DNA from 3 places in the Alicycliphilus denitrificans K601 genome. Region 2 is predicted to be linked to each of the others. Evidence: predicted binding sites of a transcription regulator. Region 2 holds the regulator's gene; each other region holds the start of a gene.

Region 1 (7,384 bases), 1.7 Mb from region 2:
GGCGCTGGTCGGCGACGACGAGGTCGAGAACAGGATCCTGGCCTCGCGCATGGCGCTCACCGTGGCCGAGCAGGTGGGCGCGCCCTTCGATGCCGTGCGCCAGCGCACCCAGCACCTGGAGGGCCGCGAGCTCGCCAGCAGCGACATCCTGCGCCCCGAGGCCCAGTGCCTGCGGCTCGTGGAGCAATGGCTGGAGGCCGGCCTCAAGCGCGACGACCTGCAGCTGGTGCTCGACCCCCTGCAGCGCGAGCTCGCCAACCTGGCGCTGGCGCAGTACCAGGCGCTGCTCAAGCTCTATGATGAGCAGGGCGTGGCCGTGCCGAACGACCTGCGCGCGCGCGTGCGCCGCAGCACGGCCACGGGGGTGAGCCGCGCCGGCGCGCTGGGCCCGGAATCGGGCGGCGCGGGCCTGGCGGCGCATTCGGCCGCGCAGGGGCTGCCGCCGCCGCACGTGACCCCCTTCCCGCACACGGTGGCGGCAGCCGCCGGATCGGGCAGCCCCCTGGTGCGGGCGCGCCAGCGCGCCCAGGGCGTGCTGATGCAGCTGCGCCGCCTGCTGACCCAGCCCGTCGTGGCGTACGACATGGTGCAGCCGCAGCCCGCATCCGCGGCGCTGGTGCACGCGCTGTCGGCCGAGCGCGTGGAGGCCGACCTCTACTACAGCGGCATGGCCACCCTGGTGGAGGACTACAGCCCGCAGGCGGTGGTGCATGTCACCAACGTGGTGCGCGAGCGCGCGGCCGAGTTCAAGAAGAAGGCCAGCACGGCCGGCGAGAAGGCCATCATCGAGGTGGTGGCGCTGATGTTCCAGAGCATCCTGAGCGAAGACCGCATCCCGCCCGCGGTGCGCGTGTGGTTCGCGCGCCTGCAGGTGCCGGTGCTGCGCGTGGCCCTGGCCGAGCCCGAGTTCTTCAGCAACCTCACCCACCCCGCGCGCCAGCTGATCGACCGCATGGGCAGCTGCGTGCTGGGCTTCGACGCCAGCGCCATCAGCGGCACGGCGCTGGAGGCGGAGATCCGCCGCATCGTGCAGGTCATCGAGCAGTATCCCGAGACCGGCAAGCGCGTGTTCGAGCTGGTGCACGGGGAGTTCGAGAAATTCCTCGCCCGCTTCCTGACCGAGCGCCAGGCCACTTCGCGCATCGTCAGCGTGGCCCAGCAGGTGGAGCAGCGCGAGACGCTGGCGATCCAGTACACCATCGAACTGCGCGCCCTGCTCAAGGACATGCCGGTGCGCGACGAGATCCGCGACTTCCTGTTCAAGACCTGGGCCGAGGTGCTGGCCGTTTCGGCCGTGCGCGACGGCCCGCAGCACGCCGACACGGCCGCCTACAAGCGCGCCGCGGCCGACCTGGTATGGGCCGCCAGCGCCAAGCCGCACCGCGCCGAGCGCGCCAAGGTCATCCAGCAGCTGCCCGCGCTGCTGCAATGCCTGCGCCAGGGGCTGGCGCTGATCGGCGTGACGGGGGCGCAGCAGGACGCGCAGATCAAGCTGCTGACCGACACGCTGGCCGATGCCTTCCTGTCCAAGACGGCGTCCATTTCGCAGGAGCACATCGACGCCATGGTCAAGCGCCTGGCCAACCTGGAAGACTTCATCAGCGACGAGACGCTGGGCGACATGCCGCTGAGCGCGGACAACATCGAGCTGCTGCTGGGCATAGACGCCTCGTCCATCCACGTCATTGCCGACAACGGCGCGCCCGTGCAGGAGGACATGGTCGCCTGGGCGCAGCAGCTGCCGCTGGGCGTCTGGTTCACGCTTGACCACAACGGCGCATCGGCCCAGGTCCAGTACGTGTGGCACAGCCAGCGCAAGCAGCTGCACCTGTTCGCGGCCATGGATGGCAGCAGCTACCTGGTGCAGCTCAAGCGCCTGGGGGCCTACCTGCAGGCGGGCCTGCTGACGGCGCAGGAGGAGGAAAGCCTCACGCTGCGCGCCACGCGTGATGCGCTCACCAAGATCGACGCCAATCCCGAGCGCCTGTTCGAGTAATTGCTATTGAAAGTGGAGCTGCTTGCGCTTGTCTGGCAAGCGCTGGATGCCGTTTTTATTCATCATCCTCGCCGCCTTGCACCACGCGGCGCACCACGTCGGCGGCAAAGCCGCGCGCGGCCAGGAAGCGGATCTGGCGCGCGCGCTCCTGCGGCGTCGCGGCGGCGGGCGCGCCGCCATAGCGCTGGCGCCACACGGCGCGCGCGCGTTCCAGCTCGGTGCCGGCCAGCTGCGCGGCGGTAGCGCGCACGAGGTCTTCGTCCAGGCCCTTGCGGCGCAGCTCCTGCGCCACGCGCTGGGCGCCCAAGCGCGCGGCGCGGCGGTGCACCACGGACTCGGCCACGCGGGCGGCGTCGATGAAGCCCCGGGCCTGCAACTCGTCGAGCAGCGCGGCGAGATCCTCGCCCTCTTGCACGTGGCGCGCCAGCTTGGCCTGCAGCTCGCTGCGCGAATGCTCGCGCTGCGCCAGCAGGCGCAGCGCGCGGGCCTTGAGCGAGAGCCTGGCGAATCCCATGAGTGCTCTATGAAAAATAGCTGCTGGCGCTTGATGGACAGGCGTCAGAGGCCATTTCTGCCGCAAACGCCGGGTGCCGTTCAGGCCTCGGCGCCGGCGGCCTTTTCGCTCTTCTTGCCGCGCGCGGGCTTGTCCTCGGGCGCCTGGGCCGCGGTGGCGCCGGGCAGCAGGGCGATGCCCAGGCCCTCGCGCACCTTGTTCTCGATCTCGCGCGCCAGGTCGGGGTTCTCGCGCAGGAATTCGCGCGCGTTGTCGCGGCCCTGGCCGATCTTCTCGCCGTTGTAGGCGTACCAGGCGCCGCTTTTCTCCAGGATGCGCGCGTTCACGCCCATGTCGATGATCTCGCCCTCGCGCGAGATGCCCTCGCCGAACAGGATGTCGAACTCGGCCGTCTTGAACGGGGGCGAGACCTTGTTCTTGACCACCTTCACCTTGGTCTCGTTGCCGATGGCCTCGTCGCCCTTCTTGATGGTGCCGGTGCGGCGGATGTCCAGGCGCACCGAGGCGTAGAACTTCAGCGCGTTGCCGCCCGTCGTCGTCTCGGGGCTGCCGAACATGACGCCGATCTTCATGCGGATCTGGTTGATGAAGATGACCATGCAGTTGGTCTTCTTGATGGTGGCGGTGAGCTTGCGCAGCGCCTGGCTCATCAGGCGCGCCTGCAGGCCGGGCAGGGCGTCGCCCATCTCGCCCTCGATCTCGGCCTTCGGCACCAGGGCGGCGACCGAGTCCACCACGATCAGGTCCACCGCGCCCGAGCGCACCAGGCTGTCCACGATCTCCAGCGCCTGCTCGCCGGTGTCGGGCTGGCTGATCAGGATGTCGTTGATGTTGACGCCGAGCTTCTGCGCGTAGGCGGTGTCGAGCGCGTGCTCGGCGTCGATGAAGGCGCAGGTGCCGCCGAGCTTTTGCATCTCGGCGATGACCTGCAGCGTGAGCGTGGTCTTGCCCGAGGACTCGGGGCCGTAGATCTCGACCACGCGCCCGCGCGGCAGGCCGCCCACGCCCAGGGCGATGTCCAGGCCCAGCGAGCCGGTGGAGACGACCTGGATGTCCTCGATGGCCTCGCCCTCGCCCAGGCGCATGATGGTGCCCTTGCCGAACTGCTTCTCGATCTGGGCCAGCGCGGCCTGCAGGGCCTTGGCCTTTTCGCTGTTGGCGGCGGGGTTGGTCTTGGCGATGGTGTCCATGGGGGCTCCTTGCGGGAAATCAGGGTGGATCGTCGGGTTCTGCTGGCCCACTGTTTCGAACAACAGGCTGGATGTGTGAACAGTAGTTTATGGGCGTTGATGCGGTTCGCAAAGGATATATTGGTCAGTTTGGCTGACAATAGGGCATGGGCGAGACACCATCCTCCGACGACCGCTGGCGCCAGGCGCACCTGGGCCGCCTGCTGGGCCATGCCCTGCGGCGCTTCGACGCGCGCGTGCTGCAGCTCATGGCGCGCGACGTGCAGGTACCGCTGGCGCTGTCCAACCTGGCCGCGCGCGAGCAGGTGAGCGCCGCGCACGTCCACATCACGCGCCACCTCTCATTGAACGGCGACCGCCTGACCGACCTGGCCGAGCGCGCCGGCATGGCCAAGCAGTCCATGGCCAGCCTGGTGGACCAGTGCGAGGCCTGGGGCCTGGTCACGCGCGAGGCCGACCCGCACGATGCGCGCGCCCGGCTGGTGCGCTTCACGCCCACGGGGCTGGCGTGGCTGGAGGCCTTTCGCGGCGCGGTGGCGCAGGCCGAGGCCGAGTTCCGCGCCGAGGTGGGCAGCGAGGTGGCCACCGTCGTGGCCCTGGGGCTGGAGGCCTACGCCAACGGCTGACCGGAGCCCGCGCCCCGCGCACGCCCCCGGCCGCGATCGACCGGGACCACGAAGCTCTCCTTGACCTCTTCCATCACCACGTAGCTGTTGGACTGCGCCGGCACGGGCATCTGCTGCAGAATGGAGCCCAGCAGGTGCCGGTATTCGGACATGCCGGCCAGGCGCGCCTTGACCAGGTAGTCGAAGCTGCCCGAGATCAGGTGGCATTCCAGCACCTCGGGCATGTTCTGCAGCTCGTCGCGCACTTTCTTGAAGATCTGCTCGGACTTCTGCGCCAGGGTGATTTCCACGAAGACCAGCAGGTTCTTGCCCAGCGCCGCCGGGCTCACGCGCGCGTGGTAGCCCGTGATCACGCCCTGGGCCTCCAGGCGCTTGACGCGCTGCGAGCACGGCGACGTGGACAGGCCCACGCGCTCGCCCAGTTCGGTCATGGTCAGGCGTCCGTCCTGCTGCAGGAGGTCGAGGATGCGCAGGTCTATGGAGTCGAGCTCAGACATTGCTGCAGGAGAGGGAAGTTGACGATCGAAACAGCAAACATTGCTGTTTCGTGTGTTGATTTCAGCAAAAGATTAGCATGGAAATCCATAAAGTCACGCTCATTAACCGAACATTGGAGACTGAACGTGAAAGTCATCGTACTTGGCTCTGGCGTGGTGGGCGTGGCCACCGCTTACTACCTGGCCCGTGCGGGCGCCGACGTCACGGTCATCGACCGCCAGGACGGCCCGGCGCTCGACACCAGCTTCGCCAACGCGGGCCAGGTCTCGTTTGGCTACTCCACGCCCTGGGGCGCGCCCGGCATTCCCACGAAGGCCCTCAAGTGGATGTTCGAGAAGCACGCGCCGCTGTCCATCCGCCCCGACGGCAGCCTGTTCCAGCTGCGCTGGATGGCCCAGATGCTGCGCAACTGCTCGGCCGAGCGCTACGCGGTGAACAAGGAGCGCATGCTGCGCCTGTCCAACTACAGCCGCGAATGCCTGCAGGAGCTGCGCCGCGACACCGGCATCCAGTACGAAGGGCGCCAGGCCGGCACGCTGCAGCTGTTCCGCTCGCAGAAACAGGTCGATCAGGCCGGGCGCGACATCAGCGTGCTCAAGGAATGCGGCATCGCCTACGAGCTGCTCGATGCCAAGGGCGTCTGCCAGGCCGAGCCCGCGCTGGCGCAGGCCCGCGCCACGATCGCCGGCGGCCTGCGCCTGCCGCAGGACGAGACCGGCGACTGCTACCTGTTCACCAATGCCCTGGCCCGCATGGCGCAGGAGCTGGGCGTGAAGTTCCGCTTCGGCACCGGCGTGGATTGGCTGCTGTTCGACGGCCAGGGTGCCGTGGGCGGCGTGCAGCTGGCGACGCCGGACAAGGAGGTCGCCCGCGCCGACCGCTACGTGCTGGCCATGGGCAGCTATTCGCGCCAGCTGCTGCTGTCCGCCGGGCTGGACATCCCGGTCTACCCCGTCAAGGGCTACTCGCTCACGATACCGATCCAGGACGAGGCGCTGGCGCCCGTCTCCACGGTGCTCGACGAGACCTACAAGATCGCGCTCACGCGCTTCGACCAGCGCATCCGCGTGGGCGGCATGGCCGAGCTGGCCGGGTTCGACAGGACGCTGCGCCCACAGCGCCGCGCCACGCTGGAGATGGTCACACGCCAGCTGTTCCCCGGTGGCGACCTGGCGCGCGCCGAATTCTGGACCGGCCTGCGCCCCATGACGCCCGACAGCACGCCCATCGTGGGCCGCACGCCGCACAGGAACCTGTTCCTGAATACCGGCCACGGCACGCTGGGCTGGACCATGGCCTGCGGTTCGGGCCGGCTGCTGGCCGACATCGTCACCGGCCGCAAGACCGAGATCTCCACGCAGGGCCTGTCCGTGGACCGCTACCTGGGCAGCGCCCCGGCCCTGCATGCCCGGCCCGCGGCCGGCAAGGCGGCATGAGCCGCCCGGCCCGGGCGGATTTCGACCTGGCCGCGCTGCGCGCCAACTACGCCCACGCCAAGGCCGTGCACGGCGGCAAGGTGGCGGCCACGCTCAAGGCCAACGCCTATGGCCACGGGGCCGTGGAATGCGCCAGGGCCCTGGCCGGCCAGGCCGACGCCTTCGCCGTGGCCTTCGCGCAAGAGGCCATGGAGCTGCGCGAGGCCGGGCTGACCGAGCCCATCCTGGTACTCGAAGGTGCCTTCGGCATGGACGACGTGGCGCTGGCGCAGCGGCACGGGCTGTGGCTGGTGGTGCACCAGGAGGAGCAGTTGCGCATGCTCGAATCGCTGCAAGACCGTGGTGGTGGCGCCGGCGTCCATGCCTGGCTCAAGATCGACACGGGCATGCACCGCGCCGGCGTGGCGCCCGGGCAGGCCCGGGCCCTGTGGCAGCGGCTGGCCGCCTGCGACAAGGTGGCCGGCATCACGCTGATGACGCACCTGGCCTCGGCCGACGAGCCCGGCAACCCGATGACCGGGCGCCAGCTGGCCGTGTTCGCCGATGCCACGCAGGGCCTGCCCGGGCCGCGCAGCATCGCCAACTCGGCCGGCGTCCTGGGCTGGAAGGGTGCGCACCAGGACTGGGCGAGGCCCGGCATCATGCTCTACGGTGCCGACCCGCGCGGCATGCCCTCCGACGTGCTGCAGCCCGTGATGCGCCTCGCCAGCGAGGTGTTCGTGGAGCGCTGGCTCGCGCCGGGCGAGGCCCTGGGCTACGGCGGCAGCTTCGTCGCCGACCGGCCCACGCGCGTGGGGCTGGTGGCCATGGGCTATGCCGACGGCTACCCGCGCGTCGTGCCCTCGGGCACGCCGGTGGCGGTCGATGGCCGCCTGACCCGCATCATCGGGCGCGTGGCCATGGACATGCTCACTGTCGATCTGACCGACCTGCCCGGGGCAGGGCCGGGGGCGCAGGTCGAGCTGTGGGGAAGCCAGGTGAGCGTGAACCAGGTGGCTGCTGCTGCCGGGACCATTGCCTATGAGCTGCTGTGCAATGTCAAGCGGGTGCGGCGGGTTTACCTCCGCTCGTAGGGTTTGGCTTTTTCGGTGGTGCGGGGTGGTTGGATGCTGCTGGCCGGGGCG
Region 2 (7,384 bases):
CGCTGCTGAAGGCCTACGACACGCTGATCATCGACGAGGCGCACGAGCGCAGCCTGAACATCGACTTTCTGCTCGGCTACCTCAAGCAGATCCTGCCGCAGCGACCGGACCTCAAGGTGGTGGTCACCTCGGCCACCATTGACGCCGAGCGCTTCGCCCGGCATTTCGAGGGCAAGGGCGGCCCGGCGCCGGTCATCATGGTCTCGGGCCGCACCTACCCGGTGGAGGTGCGCTACAAGCCCTTCGAGGAGAAGAAGGACTTCGATCTCGACGACGCGATCGCCGATGGCGTGGACGAGCTCTGGCGGGGCGGGGCGGGGGGCGACATCCTCGTCTTCCTGCCCGGCGAGCGCGAGATCCGCGAGGCGGCGGACCACCTGCGCAAGCACCTGCAGCATTCGCCCGTGCTCAGGAACAGCGAGGTGCTGCCGCTGTTCTCGCGCCTGTCGCAGGCCGAGCAGGACCGCATCTTCGACAGCCACACGGGGCGGCGCATCGTGCTGGCCACCAACGTGGCCGAGACCTCGCTCACCGTGCCGGGCATCAGATACGTCATCGACGCAGGAACGGCGCGCGTCAAGCGCTATTCATTCCGTAGCAAGGTGGAGCAGCTGCTGGTCGAGCCCATCAGCCAGGCGGCGGCCAACCAGCGCGCGGGGCGCTGCGGGCGCGTGGCCAACGGTATCTGCATACGCCTGTATGGCGAGGAGGACTTCAACCAGCGCGACCGCTTCACCGACCCCGAGATCCTGCGCAGCTCGCTCGCCGGCGTCATCCTGCGCATGAAGAGCCTGGGCCTGGGCGACGTGGTGAACTTCCCCTTCCTCGAAGCGCCCTCGGGCCGCGCCATCGCCGACGGCTACCAGCTCCTGCAGGAGCTGGGCGCGGTCGACGAGCGCGGCAACCTGCTGCCCATGGGCAAGGAGCTCTCGCGCCTGCCGCTGGACCCGCGCGTGGGCCGCATGATCGTCGAGGCGCGCGCGCGCGGCGCGCTGTCCGAGGTGCTGGTGATCGCCTCGGCCCTGTCGGTGCAGGACGTGCGCGACCGGCCCCTGGAGGCGCAGGCCCAGGCCGACCAGGCGCACGCGAAGTTCGACGACGAGAAGAGCGAGTTCTCCGGCTACCTGCGGCTGTGGCACTGGCTCGCGGACGCGCGCGGCGGCAAGGCGGTGGCGACGAGCCGCAAGGAGATGGCGGCGCAGGCAGCGGGCGCGGCGCCCGCGCGCAACCAGGCGTTCCTTCCGGTCGGTAAAAGGGCCGGGGCGCACCCTCTCCCGCAGGCGGGAGAGGGCAGCGGCGACACGCACAAGCTCAGCAACCGCCAGTGGGAGCAGCTGCTGCGCCAGAACTTCTTGAACATCCGCCGCGTGCGCGAGTGGCGCGACATCCATTCGCAGCTGCTGACCGTGGTCAGGGAGCACCAGTGGCAGCCCAACGCCCAGCCCGCCGGCTACGAGGCCATTCACCTGTCCATGCTCTCGGGCCTGCTGGGCAACATCGGCTTCAAGGGCGAGGAGAGCGAGGCCTACCTGGGCGCGCACGGCATCCGGTTCCACCCGCACCCGGGCGCGCACCTGTCGAAGAAGCCGGGACGCTGGATCGTCGCCGCCGAACAGGTGGAGACCTCACGCCTGTACGGGCGCGGCATCGCCGCCATCGAACCGCAGTGGCTGGAGGAAGTCGGCGGCCATCTCTTGAGGAAGCAGCTGCTCGATCCGCACTGGTCCAAGAAGCAGGCCGACGTGGTCGCCTACGAGCGCGCCACGCTCTACGGCCTGGTGGTCTACAACAACCGGGGCGTGAGCTATGGCCGCGTCGATCCGGTGGAGGCGCGGCAGATGTTCATCCGCCGCGCCCTGGTCGAGGGCGAGTGGGAGACGCGTTGGCCCTTCCTCGCGGCCAACCTCAGGACCATACGCAAGGTCGAGGACCTGGAGCACAAGAGCCGGCGCCAGGACGTGCTCGTGGACGACGACCTGATCTACGCCTTCTACGACCAGCACATCCCCGAGGGGGTCTACAGCGGCGCGACCTTCGACAAGTGGTTCCGCCCCGCCGGCAAGGAGCAGCCGGGCCTGCTGGTGCTGTCGCGCGACGAGCTCATGCGCCACGAGGCCGCGGGCATCACCACCGACAAGTTCCCCAAGACCGTGAAGCTCGGCGGCGCGGACTGCTCGGCCAGCTACCTGCACAGCCCGGGCGACGCGCGCGACGGCATCACCGTGACGGTGCCGCTGTTCGTGCTCAACCAGGTCAGCGAGGAGCGCGCCGAATGGCTGGTGCCCGGCATGCTCAAGGAAAAGATCCAGGCGCTGCTCAAGAGCCTGCCGCAGCGCCCGCGCAGCCGCTTCGTGCCCCTGCCGGAACACGCCGAGCGGCTGGCGCAGATCTTCATCCAGGAGGAACGCTGGAACCAGGGCGGGCTGGTGGACGTGCTGCTGAAGCAGGTGCGCGACGAGACATCGCTCGACGTGAAGCGCGCCGACTTCAAGCTCGACATGCTCAGCCCCCACCTGTTCATGAACCTGCGCATCACCGACGAGCACGGCCGCCAGCTCGGCCAGGGGCGCAACCTCGCCGCGCTCAAGGCCGAATGGGGTGGCAAGGCGCGCGGGGCCTTCCAGGCGCTTGCTTCGTTAAAGATAGCTGGCAGCGCTGAGACCAAGCCACAATCGGATAAAAAACAGCCTGAAATAAAGGATGGACAAGCGCTAGGCGCTCCTGAAAAGAAAGCGCCGCCCGCCCACCCGCAGGGTCGGCGCCACACTGCCTGGGACTTCGGCGAGCTGCCCGAGCTTATGGAGATCCGGCAGGGTGGCCAGACCCTCATCGGCTTCCCGGCCCTGATCGACCAGGGCGACGCCGTGACCATCGAGGTCTTCGACGAGCCCGAGGTGGCCGCCGCACGCCACCGCCTGGGGCTGCGACGCCTGTTCGCCCTCACGATCCGGGACGCGCTCAAGTACCTGGAAAAGAACATCCCCGACCTGCAGAGGATGGCCGTGGCCTACATGCCCCTGGGCACGCAGGAAGAGTTGCGCGCGCAGATCATCGACGTCGCCATGGACCGCGCCTTCCTGCAGGAGCCCTTGCCCGTGGACGAGGCGCAGTTCAGGCAGCGCGTGCAGGACGGGCGCGGCCGCCTGACCCTGATCGCCAACGAGGTGGCGCGCCTGGCCGGCGTGATCCTGCAGGAATACGCCAGCGCCCAGCGCAAAATCAAGGACACGAAGAACGCCCCCGAGGCCACGCAGGACGCGGCCCGGCAGCTGAAGATCCTGATGCCCAGGGACTTCATCGCCCAGGCCCCCTGGGCGCAGCTGCAGCACTTTGCGCGCTACCTGAAGGTGATCACCGTGCGCCTGGACAAATACCGCGCCGACCCGGCGCGCGACGCCGCCAGGATGAAGGAGCTGCAGCCGCTGGAGCAGCGCTACTGGCGCCTGATGGCCGAGCGCAAGGGCCAGCAGGACGCGCGCATGCAGGAATACCGCTGGATGCTGGAGGAACTGCGCGTGAGCTTCTTCGCGCAGGAGCTGCGCACGCCGTACCCTGTCAGCGCCAAGCGGCTGGACAAGGTGTGGTTCCAGCTGGTGTCCTGACCCCCGCTCAATGCAGGACCAGGCGGTCCAGTTCCGCGCACACATCGGCCATGCGCCCCGAGATCACGAGCCGGCAGGCCGTGCCCTCGTGGCGGTTCAGGATCACGCGCAGGGGGCGCGATGCCGGTGCCGGGGCTCGCGCCGCGCTGGCGGCCGTGGCTGGTGGGACCCCATGGCCGCTGATGGCCGCGCACTGCGGGTCGTTGCTGGCGCGTGCGCCGGCCGGGTAGATGGCGTGCGCGTGGCCCGGCAGGCCGTGGTGCGCGGCCTGCGCGGGGCGCGGGCGCATGGAGCCGGCGATGCGGCGCAGGGGTTGGCAGAGCGAGGAGAGAGCGAAGAGGGCGATTCCCATGTGAAGACTCCGGCATGCCAGGGCATGGAGGTGGAACACAGGCGGGATTGCCAGGAGGAAGGCGCGCATCCGCGGGGTTGGCATGGGGCGGCCGGCGCAATGCCCGCGCCGCCGCATGCCAGACGCCCGCCACCTGCGGCGGCGCCGGTGCACGCTACATGAGCATGGTGTTGCGGATCAGGCCCACGGCCAGGCCCTCGATCTCGAAGGGCTCGCCGGGCTCGACGCGGATCACGGGATAGTCGGGGTTCTCGGGCAGCAGCTCGATGGCGCTGCCGGTGCGGCGCAGGCGCTTGACGGTGACGTCGTCGCCCAGGCGGGCCACGATGATCTGGCCGCTGCGCGCCTCGCGCGTGGCCTGCACGGCCAGCAGGTCGCCGTCCATGATGCCCGCGTCGCGCATGGACATGCCGCGCACCTTGAGCAGGTAGTCGGGCTTGTGTGCGAACAGGCTGCCTTCGACCGTGTAGGTCTGGTCCACATGCTCCTGCGCGAGAATCGGCGAACCCGCGGCGACGCGGCCGATCAGCGGCAGCGTGAGCTGCGACAGGCCCGGGATCGGCAGGCTGAACTGCGTGCCGCGCACGGCGTTGATGTTGCGCACGGTCTCGCCGCACAGGCGGATGCCGCGCGAGGTGCCGCTCACCAGCTCGATGACGCCCTTGCGCGCCAGGGCCTGCAGGTGCTCCTCGGCCGCGTTGGCGGACTTGAAGCCCAGCTCGGCCGCGATCTCGGCGCGCGTGGGGGGCGCGCCGGTGCGCGCGATGGCGGTCTGGATCAGATCCAGGATCTGCTGCTGGCGGGCGGTGAGCTTGGGGCTGTCGAGCATGGTGCGAGTCCGATGCGGTTGGGTGGCGGGTAACTGTTTTTTAATCCAGTACCTGTATTTTTGAACAGTTTCTAAAAGGATGCAAGTGGCTGCTACAAGAAAAATCGTGGTGCTGGGCACCGGGGGCACGATTGCCGGCACGTCCAGCGTGGCCGGCGCCAGCGTGGGCTACACGGCGGCGCAGATCGGCGTGCGGCAGCTGCTGGCCGCCGTGCCCGGCCTGGCGCAGGCCGCCGGGGGCGTGCTGGAGGCCGAGCAGGTAGCGCAGATCGACAGCAAGGACATGGATGCGGATGTCTGGGCGCGCCTGGCGCAGCGCTGTGCCGCGCACCTGGCCGATCCGGCCGTGGCTGGCATCGTCGTCACGCATGGCACGGACACGCTGGAGGAGACGGCCTGGCTGCTGCACGAGCTGCTCGACGCGGCCAAGCCCGTGGTGTTGACCTGCGCCATGCGCCCGGCCACGGCGCTCGTGCCCGATGGGCCGCAGAACCTGCTCGATGCGGTGACCCTGGCCGCAGACCCGTCGGCGCGTGGCGTGCTGGTGGTGGCAGCGGGCGTGGTGCACGGCGCGCGCGAGGTGGGCAAGGTGCATCCGCTGCGGCTGGACGCGTTCGCGTCGGGCGACGGCGGGCCCCTGGGCTGGGTGGAGGCGGGCCAGGTGCGCTGGGCGCATGGGCGCGCCCCGCTGGCGCAGCCGCCGTCCCATGCCGCGCTGCTGCCTGCCCTGGGCGCCACCGCCTGGCCGCGCGTGGAGATCGTGACGAGCCATGCGGGCGCCGACGGCGCCCTGGTGGACTGGCTGGTGGAGAAGGGCGCCCGGGGCATCGTGGCCGCGGCCACGGGCAACGGCACGCTGCACAAGGCACTGGAGGCGGCCCTTGCGCGCGCAGTGGCCGCAGGCGTCGCGGTGCGCGTGGCCTTGCGCTGCCCGCAGGGGCGCATGCTGGACGTGTACGATGCGCCCTGGCAAGGTGCGGACGGCCTGAGCCCGGTGAAGGCGCGGATCAGCCTGATGCTGGAGCTGATGCGCTCGCCATAAGTGGCTTTGAATACGCTCTAAAGCAAGAAGCCCCGCAGCGCGGGGCTTCCGTCATGCGCCCGGAGGGGGCGGTCAGCTGGACAGGGCGGCGAGGGCGCGCTCGGTGATCTCCTCCACGCTGCCCGTGCCGTTGATGGCGCGGTACTTGGGCGCATTGGCGGGGTCGGCCTTGGCCCAACTGGAGTAGTAGTCCACCAGCGGGCGCGTCTGGTCGCTGTAGACCTGCAGGCGCTTCTTGACGGTTTCTTCCTTGTCGTCGTCGCGCTGCACCAGGGGCTCGCCGGTCACGTCGTCCTTGCCTTCCACCTTGGGCGGGTTGAACTTGACGTGGTAGGTGCGGCCCGAGGCGGGGTGCGAGCGGCGCCCGCTCATGCGCTCGATGATGGCGTCGAACGGCACGTCGATCTCCAGCACGTAGTCCAGCTTGACGCCGGCGGCCTTCATGGCGTCGGCCTGGGGGATGGTGCGCGGGAAGCCGTCGAACAGGAAGCCCTTGGCGCAGTCTGCTTCAGCGATGCGCTCCTTCACGAGGTTGATGATCAGGTCGTCGCTCACGAGTTGGCCCGCGTCCATGACGGCCTTGGCCTGCTGCCCCAGCGGCGTGCCGGCCTTGACGGCGGCGCGCAGCATGTCGCCCGTCGAGATTTGCGGAATGCCGAATTTCTGGCAGATGAAGGCGGCCTGCGTGCCCTTACCGGCGCCGGGAGCGCCGAGCAGAATCAGTCTCATGGATGTCCTCTCGTGTTTTTGAAAATCGGCCGGCACGGCTGGCGCGAGCGTGCCCTTTGTGCGGGCGGTGAGGATAGCACGCGATACTTTTGGCGGGCTTACGCGGCCAGCAGGGCGCGCACGCGTTCCAGGTCCTCCGGCGTGTCCACGCCCGCGCCGGGGGCGCTGGCGGCCACGTGCACGGCAATGCGGTGGCCGTGCCACAGCGCGCGCAGCTGCTCCAGCGCCTCGATCTGCTCCGTGGGCGCGGGCGGCAGCTCCGGGAAGCGGCGCAGGAAGCCCGCGCGGTAGCTGTAGATGCCGATGTGGCGCAGCGGCGCGAAGCCCGCGGGCACGCCCCGGCCCTGCCGCCACCAAGCGCTGCCGGCGGCGTGGTCGCGCGCATGGGGGATGGGGGCGCGGCTGAAGTAGTGCGCCAGGCCCTGCGCGTCCAGCACCACCTTCACCACGTTGGGGTTGGCGAAGTCGGCGGCGCTTTCCATGGCGTGGGCGGCCGTGCCCATGCTGGCGTCGGCGCGCGCGTGCAGCAGCGCGGCCACGGCGTCGATGAGACGCGGGTCGATGAGCGGCTCGTCGCCCTGCACGTTGACCACGATGTCGTCGCCCGCAAGGCCGAGCAGCGCGCAGGCCTCGGCCAGGCGGTCGCTGCCGCTCGCGTGGTCGGCGCGCGTCAGCAGGGCCTGCACGCCGTGCGCCAGGCAGGCGTCGATGATGCGCGCGTCGTCGGCCGCGACCACGCAGCGCCGGGCGCCGCTTTGCGCGGCGCGGCGCGCCACGTGCACCACCATGGGCAGGCCGGCGATGTCGGCCAGCGGCTTGTCGGGCAGGCG
Region 3 (7,384 bases), 420 kb from region 2:
CGCTCCTCCCCGCGTCCTGGGGCGCGCCGGAACTGGTGACGCCCGAATGGCTTGCGGGGCGCCGCTGGGCGTCCTTCGCCCCCGCGACGCAGATGCACGGCCTCATCGCCGCGTGGTTCGGCCAGGCCGGGTTCAATCCGCGCCCCTATCTGGCCCTGAGCTACCCCGGCGCGCTCAAGAGCCTGGCCGCGGCCAGCCAGAGCGCCGCCATCCTGCCGCTGGAGGAGGTCAAGGACGAGCAGCACTCGCCAGACGTGCAGATACGCCATCTGCACCCCCCGCTGATGCGGCCCATGGCCGTGGCGCACCGGTATTCGCCGGAACCCGGCCGGGCCGTATCCAGCGTGCTGCAGGTGCTGGCCGACTTCGCCGGCTAGAACAGCACGCCCTGGCCGCGCGCCAGCGCCGGGCGGTACTGCGACAGGTCCAGCGCGGTGCGCTGGCGGTTCAGGCCCAGGCGCGCGCAGGCCTTCTCGAAGCGCTGGCGCAGCAGGTCGGCCCACAGGCCCGTGCCTTTCATGCGGGTGCCGCGGCGGCTGTCGTAGGCCTTGCCGGCGCGCCGGTCGGCCTCGGCGATGCCGTGCAGATCCTGTATGCGCGCCAGCACGCGCTCGGCGCGCTGTGGGTAGTGCAGTTGCAGCCATTCGCGCATCAGCGGGTTGAGCTCCCACGGCAGGCGAATCACGGTGTAGAAGGCCGAGGTGGCGCCCGCGTCGCGCGCGGCAGCCAGCACCTGCTCCATGTCCTCGGTGATGAACGGGATCTGCGGCGCCACGCTCACGCCCACGGGCACGCCGGCTTCGGCCAGGGTCCGTATGGTGCGCAGCCGCCGGTGCGGCGCGGCGGCGCGCGGCTCCAGCACGCGCGCCAGGGCCGCGTCCAGCGTGGTGATGGTCACGCAGGCCATGGCGAGCCGCTCGCGCGCCAGCGGGGCCAGCAGGTCCAGGTCGCGCTCCACGCCGCTGCTCTTGGTGACCAGCGCGAACGGGTGGCGCGCATCGCGCATCACCTCGATCACCGCGCGCGTCAGAAGCAGCTCGCGCTCCACGGGCTGGTAGCAGTCGGTGGCCGAGCCGATGTTGACGACGGACGGCCGGTGGCCCGCACGCGCCAGCTCGGCGCGCAGCAGCGCGGCAATGTTGCGCTTGGCGATGATGCGGGTCTCGAAGTCCAGCCCCGGCGAGAGGCCGAGATAGCTGTGCGTGGGCCGCGCATAGCAGTACACGCAGCCATGCTCGCAGCCGCGGTAGGGGTTCACGGACTGCTCGAAGAAGATGTCGGGCGAGTCGTTGGAGCACAGGGCGCTGCGCGCGTCCTCCCAGATCACCTGTGTGCGCGGCGCGGCCGCGGGCCCGGCGCCGTCGGCCTGGGCATCCCAGCCGTCGTCGAAGGCATCACGCGCGTCGCGGGCGAACCGGTGCACCATGCGGCTCGCCGCGCCGCGCCCCTTGATGGCCTGCAGGGGAAGCGTAAGGATGCCGTCTTCATGCATGTTGATAACTGTACAAATATACAGCTATACAGCTATATTTGCAAGAATAGGCCCTAAGCGATTTCCGCCCTTCTGGCAAATGCCGCGTAATTCACACCGGTCGCGTGCGAGATCACTTGGCAAAGCCTGGTCCGCGCCGCACAATGCTGCATCGCACCAAGATGGTGCTCCAGAAACATGCCTTGGCCCGGACAACCCCGTTGCCCGGGCTTTTGTCCGTTTGAGCATCGCCGCCGCACCGCAGGCGGCCACCACCTAGCCAAGGGAGTCCTACCATGCAGCGCAAACCCCACATCATCCTGTCGTCCCTGGACATGGAGCGCATAGAAGCCCTGCTGGAGAAGCAGACGGCGCCGTTTCCCGGCCGCGACGCGCTGGAGGCGGAGCTCGACCGCGCCGACGTGTTCGACCCCAAAGACATGCCGCCCAACGTGGTGACCATGAACTCCACCGTGCGCTTCACCATGCTGGAGTCCGGCAAGACCAATACGCTGACGCTGGTCTACCCCAAGGAGATGGACGGCTCCGGCGACAAGGTGTCGATCTTCGCGCCGGTGGGTATCGCGCTGCTGGGCCTCGCCGTGGGCGACGAGTTCCAGATGCCCAGCCCCACGGGGCAGGTCACGGTGCGCGTGGACGGCATCGAATTCCAGCCCGAGAACGCGGGCGAACTGCACCGCTGAGCAACACTCCCACCCGGCCGCCAAGGCAGCCCGCGCGGCTGCCTTTTTACTTGAGGCCGGCCAGCAGGGCCGCCAGCAGGCCCGTGCCCACGAGCCCTGCCTGCCAGCGCAGCGCCGCCTGCCAGGTGGGCACATGGCGCTCCACGCGCTCATACAGCAGATGGCCCGCGGCAATGGACAGGGCGAACGCCAGCACCATGCCCGCCTCGGCCGCTGCAATGGACTGCGGCCAGAAATGGCTTTCCACGGCGTTGACGAGCAGGCACACCGAGAAGTGCACGAGGAAGACCGAGTACGAGATCCGCCCCAGCCGGTTGAGCGGCGCCCAGCCCGTCCAGCGCGCCAGGGCGGGCGTGCGCATGGTCGCCACCAACGCCAGCGCCGTGGCGCCGGCCAGGGCTATGCGCGGCCGCCATTCCAGCGTGAGCGCCGCCAGCACCAGGGCCGCCATGAGCATTGCCCAGCTCCAGGCGCCCACGGCCCGGGGCGATTGCACGGCCCAGCAGGCCAGCATGCCGAGCCCGTAGGCGCCGAAGAAGTACACGGCCCACACGTCCCACTGCGCGTCCAGGTTGAAGTGCAGCAGCGACGCCGCCACGCCGGCCAGCACCAGGGCCTGCCCACCGCTCATCGCCCAGGGCCAGCAGCGCGCCAACGCGCGGCCGCCCCAGCGCATGCGCAGCGTCGCGGCCAGCCTGGTCACGCCGGCCAGCAGCAGGGTGGTCAACGCGAACAGCTGGAAGTCGATGGCGACGTACCACACGCCGGCCGAGAGCGACTCCTCGCCGAGCACGCCGTGCAGCAGCAGGGCATGGGCCAGCAGCTGCCACAGGGTGGGGTCTTCCGAGACCGATGGATGGTCGAACCACGGCCGCACGGCCGCCTGCACCACGATGGCCACCACCAGCGCCACGGTGTAGGGCACCACGAGGCGCACGAAGCGCCGCGCGTTGCGGGGCCAGGGGTCATCGAAGCGCGCATGCCCCCGGGGCGCCAGGCTGGCCGCAGCCAGGAAGCCGCCGAGCACCAGGAACACCTGCACGGCCATGCGCGCGTATTCGCCGAGCCAGTCGATCACCTCCGGCATGGCTTGGCGCGCCACGTCGGACATGGGGCCGTAGAACGCCAGGTGGTGCCAGACGATGGCGGCGCAGGCCAGCCCCTTGGTGCAATCGATCAGGGCGCTGCGGTGAACCTGGGTCATGGGGCGGTGGGGGTCCGATGCAATCGGAATGCGGGGCCGGCGATGCCCGGCCCTCCATAGTCAACGTCAGCCCAGCGCCAGGCGTTGACGCGCCTCCTGGTATTCGCGGCGCAGGCGCGCGATGAGCTCGGCCGCCGGCACCACCGCGGTGATGCTGCCGATGCCCTGCCCGCAGCCCCAGATGTCCTTCCAGGCCTTCTTGGCGTCGCCACCGAAGTTCATCTTGCTCGGGTCGGACTCGGGCAGCTTGTCCGGATCCAGCCCCGCCGCGCGGATCGAAGGGGCGAGGTAATTGCCGTGCACGCCCGTGAACAAGTTGCTGTAGACGATGTCGTCGCTGGTGCCCTCGACGATGGCCTGCTTGTAGGCGTCCACCGCGCGCGCCTCGTGCGTGGCGATGAAGGCCGAGCCGATGTAGGCGAAGTCCGCCCCTGCCGCCTGCGCCGCCAGGATGGCGCCGCCCGAGGCGATGGAGCCCGACAGCGCGAGCGGGCCGTCGAACCATTGGCGAATCTCCTGCACCAGCGCAAACGGGCTCTTCACGCCCGCGTGGCCGCCGGCGCCAGCGGCCACGGCGATCAGGCCGTCGGCGCCCTTCTCGATGGCCTTGCGCGCGAACTTGTTGTTGATGATGTCGTGCAGCACGATGCCGCCCCAGCCGTGCACGGCCTGGTTCACGTCCTCGCGCGCGCCCAGGCTGGTGATAACGATGGGCACCTTGTACTTGGCGCACACCTGCATGTCGTGCTCCAGCCGGTCGTTGCTCTTGTGCACGATCTGGTTGATGGCGAACGGCGCCGAGGGCTGGTCTGGATGCGCCCGGTCCCAGGCGGCCAGGGTTTCGGTGATTTCCGCGAGCCAGTCTTCGAGCTGCGCCGCCGGGCGCGCATTCAGCGCCGGCATGGAGCCCACGATACCGGCCTTGCACTGCTCGATCACGAGCCGGGGGTTGCTGATGATGAACAGGGGCGAGCCGATCACGGGCAGCGAGAGCTTTTGCAACGCCAGCGGCAGCTTGGACATACGGATGGTCTCCTTGAGTAATGAATCGGCCTCCAGTACTTGTGCATCAAGCGCTGGCAGCTATCGAAATGTGAATTGTTAGAACGTATCCAGGGGCAGCGCCATGACGCTGGCCGCGCCCTCGACGATGGCGTCGCGCTGTCCTGGCGCCTTCACCAGGATGTGCTCGGCATAGAAACGCGCGGTGGCGATCTTGGCCTGCATGAAGGCCGCGTCCTGTCCCTTGGACGACAGATCCTGCGCCACCAGCAGCGCGCGCGCCAGTTGCCAGCCGGCCACTAGGTTGCCTGCCAGCATCAGGTAGGGCACGCTGCCCGCGTACACGTCGTTGGGGTGCGCCTTGGCGCCACCGGCGATGAAGTCCACCGCATCGAGGAACGCCTGGCGCGCCGCGCCCAGGCGCCGCGCCACGGCCTGGGCGTCGGCCGTGCCGCTAGCGATCAGTTCGCCTTCCGTCTTCTCGATCTGCGCGGCGACGGCCCTGGCCATCTGGCCACCGTCGCGCGCGGTCTTGCGGCCCACCAGGTCGTTGGCCTGGATGGCGGTCGTGCCCTCGTAGATGGTCAGGATACGCGCGTCGCGGTAGTACTGGGCGGCGCCGGTTTCCTCGATGAAACCCATGCCGCCATGCACCTGCACGCCGAGCGACGTGACCTCCAGGCTCATCTCGGTGCTGTAGCCCTTCACGAGCGGCACCATGAATTCGTAGAACGCGGCGTTGTCCTTGCGAACCTGTGCGTCGGGGTGGTGGTGCGCGGCATCGTAGGCTGCGGCGGCCACGCTCGCCATGCCGCGGCAGCCCTCGGTATAGGCGCGCATGGTCATGAGCATGCGGCGCACGTCGGGGTGGTGGATGATGGCCGCGCTGCCCGCGACGCTGCCATCCACCGGCCGGCTCTGCACGCGGTCCTTGGCGTACTGCACGGCCTTCTGGTAGGCGCGCTCGGCCACCGCGATGCCCTGCACGCCCACGGCGTAGCGCGCGGCGTTCATCATGATGAACATGTATTCGAGGCCGCGGTTCTCCTCGCCCACCAGGTAGCCGACGGCGCCGCCATGGTCGCCGAACTGCAGCACCGCCGTGGGCGATGCCTTGATGCCGAGCTTGTGCTCGATGCTCACGCAGTGCACGTCGTTGCGCGCGCCCAGGCTGCCGTCGGCATGCACCATGAACTTGGGCACCACGAACAGGCTGATGCCCTTCACCCCCTCGGGCGCGCCCGCCACGCGCGCGAGCACCAGGTGCACGATGTTCTCGGCCATGTCGTGCTCGCCGTAGGTGATGAAGATCTTGGTGCCGAAGAGCTTGTACGTGCCGTCCGCCTGGGGTTCGGCCCTGGTGCGCACCAGGGCCAGGTCCGAGCCCGCCTGGGGCTCGGTGAGGTTCATGGTGCCGGTCCACTGGCCGCTGATGAGCTTTTCCAGGTAGGTGGCCTTGAGCGCGTCGCTGCCTGCGGTGAGCAGCGCCTCGATGGCGCCGTCGGTGAGCAGCGGGCACAGCGCGAAGCTCAGGTTGGCGCTGTTGAGCATTTCGCCGCAGGCCGCGCCTATGGTCTTGGGCAGGCCCTGGCCGCCGAAGTCGGCCGGGTGCTGCAGGCCCTGCCAGCCGCCCTCGGCGAACTGGCGGAAGGCTTCCTTGAAGCCCAGCGTGGTGGTGACGACGCCGTCCTTGAAGGACGACGGATCGCGGTCGCCCGCCACGCTCAAGGGCGCCACCACGCCCTCGTTGAACTTCGCGCATTCCTCCAGCACGGCGGCGGCCGTTTCCAGGCCGGCGTCCTCGAAGCCAGGGATCTGCGCAACCTGGTCGATGCGCGCCAGGTGCTCGATGGCGAACAGCATGTCCTTGACGGGGGCGGTGTAGCTCATAGGATCGACTCCAACTCGAATACGGTACTAACGGGGTGAAAAAAAGGGCATCGCAAGCGATGCCCTCATGCCGGCATGGCGGCCTACAGCGCCTTGACCAGTTCCGGCACGGCCTGGAACAAGTCCGCCTCCAGCCCGTAGTCGGCCACGCTGAAGATCGGCGCCTCGGGGTCCTTGTTGATGGCCACGATGACCTTGCTGTCCTTCATGCCCGCCAGGTGCTGGATGGCCCCCGAGATGCCGCACGCGATGTACAGCTGCGGCGCCACGATCTTGCCCGTCTGCCCCACCTGCAGGTCGTTGGGCGCGTAGCCCGCGTCCACGGCCGCGCGGCTCGCGCCGATGGCCGCGCCCAGCTTGTCGGCCAGCGGGGTGATGACTTCGTTGAATTTCTCGGCGCTGCCCAGGGCGCGGCCGCCGCTGACGATGATCTTGGCGGCGGTGAGTTCGGGTCGGTCGCTCTTGGCGATTTCGCTGCCCACGAAGCGGCTTTTGCCGCTGTCGGCCACGGCGGCCGCGGTTTCGACCTGTGCCGCGCCGCCCGTGGCGGGCGCTGCGTCGAAGCCCGTGGTGCGCACGGTGATGACTTTGACGCTGTCGCCGCTTTGCACGGTGGCAATGGCGTTGCCCGCGTAGATGGGGCGCTCGTAGGTGTCGGCGGAGATGACTTTGGTGATGTCGCTGATTTGCGCGACGTCGAGCTTGGCGGCCACGCGCGGGGCCACGTTCTTGCCGCCGGCGGTGGCCGGGAACAGGATGTGGCTGTAGTTGCCGGCGATCTGCAGTACCTGGGCGGCGAGGTTCTCGGCCAGGCCGTCCTTGAGGCTGGCGCCGTCGGCGTGGATGACTTTGGCGACGCCGGCGATCTGGGCTGCTGCCTGGGCCGCGGCCTGGGCGTTTTCTCCGGCAACGAGTACGTGCACGTCGGCGCCGCAGGCGGCCGCTGCGGTGACGGTGTTGAGGGTGGCGGCCTTGATGGTCGCGTTGTCGTGTTCTGCGATGACGAGTGCGGTCATGGTCTGTTTCCTTTGCCTCAGATCACTTTGGCTTCGTTCCGGAGTTTGGCCACGAGGGTGGCGACGTCGGGGACTTTGATGCCGGCGCCGCGTTTCG

The links. Region 2 encodes LexA, which represses DNA repair genes until DNA is damaged. Its sites were predicted from a motif close to ACTGTATNNNNATACAGT; they were not measured.
Region 1: the regulator LexA is predicted to act here: its motif matches at 3,767-3,784, upstream of recA (recombinase RecA).
Region 3: the regulator LexA is predicted to act here: its motif matches at 1,500-1,517, upstream of ALIDE2_RS12705 (PA0069 family radical SAM protein).

Annotation. Positions count from the first base shown of each region.
Region 1 is NC_015422.1:4,785,597-4,792,980, reverse strand. It holds gene ALIDE2_RS22670 (DUF1631 family protein) at 1-1,996, shown strand, start outside; gene recX (recombination regulator RecX) at 2,052-2,510, opposite strand; gene recA (recombinase RecA) at 2,591-3,700, opposite strand; gene ALIDE2_RS22655 (MarR family winged helix-turn-helix transcriptional regulator) at 3,847-4,326, shown strand; gene ALIDE2_RS22650 (winged helix-turn-helix transcriptional regulator) at 4,311-4,823, opposite strand; gene ALIDE2_RS22645 (D-amino acid dehydrogenase) at 4,950-6,260, shown strand; gene alr (alanine racemase) at 6,257-7,333, shown strand.
Region 2 is NC_015422.1:3,078,148-3,085,531, reverse strand. It holds gene hrpA (ATP-dependent RNA helicase HrpA) at 1-3,602, shown strand, start outside; gene ALIDE2_RS14660 (hypothetical protein) at 3,610-3,954, opposite strand; gene lexA (transcriptional repressor LexA) at 4,109-4,783, opposite strand; gene ALIDE2_RS14650 (asparaginase) at 4,863-5,825, shown strand; gene adk (adenylate kinase) at 5,898-6,554, opposite strand; gene kdsB (3-deoxy-manno-octulosonate cytidylyltransferase) at 6,653-7,384, opposite strand, start outside.
Region 3 is NC_015422.1:2,662,502-2,669,885, forward strand. It holds gene ALIDE2_RS12700 (LysR family transcriptional regulator) at 1-377, shown strand, start outside; gene ALIDE2_RS12705 (PA0069 family radical SAM protein) at 374-1,492, opposite strand; gene rnk (nucleoside diphosphate kinase regulator) at 1,768-2,175, shown strand; gene ALIDE2_RS12715 (acyltransferase family protein) at 2,222-3,379, opposite strand; gene ALIDE2_RS12720 (NAD(P)H-dependent flavin oxidoreductase) at 3,446-4,402, opposite strand; gene ALIDE2_RS12725 (acyl-CoA dehydrogenase) at 4,481-6,271, opposite strand; gene ALIDE2_RS12730 (electron transfer flavoprotein subunit alpha/FixB family protein) at 6,355-7,287, opposite strand; gene ALIDE2_RS12735 (electron transfer flavoprotein subunit beta/FixA family protein) at 7,305-7,384, opposite strand, start outside.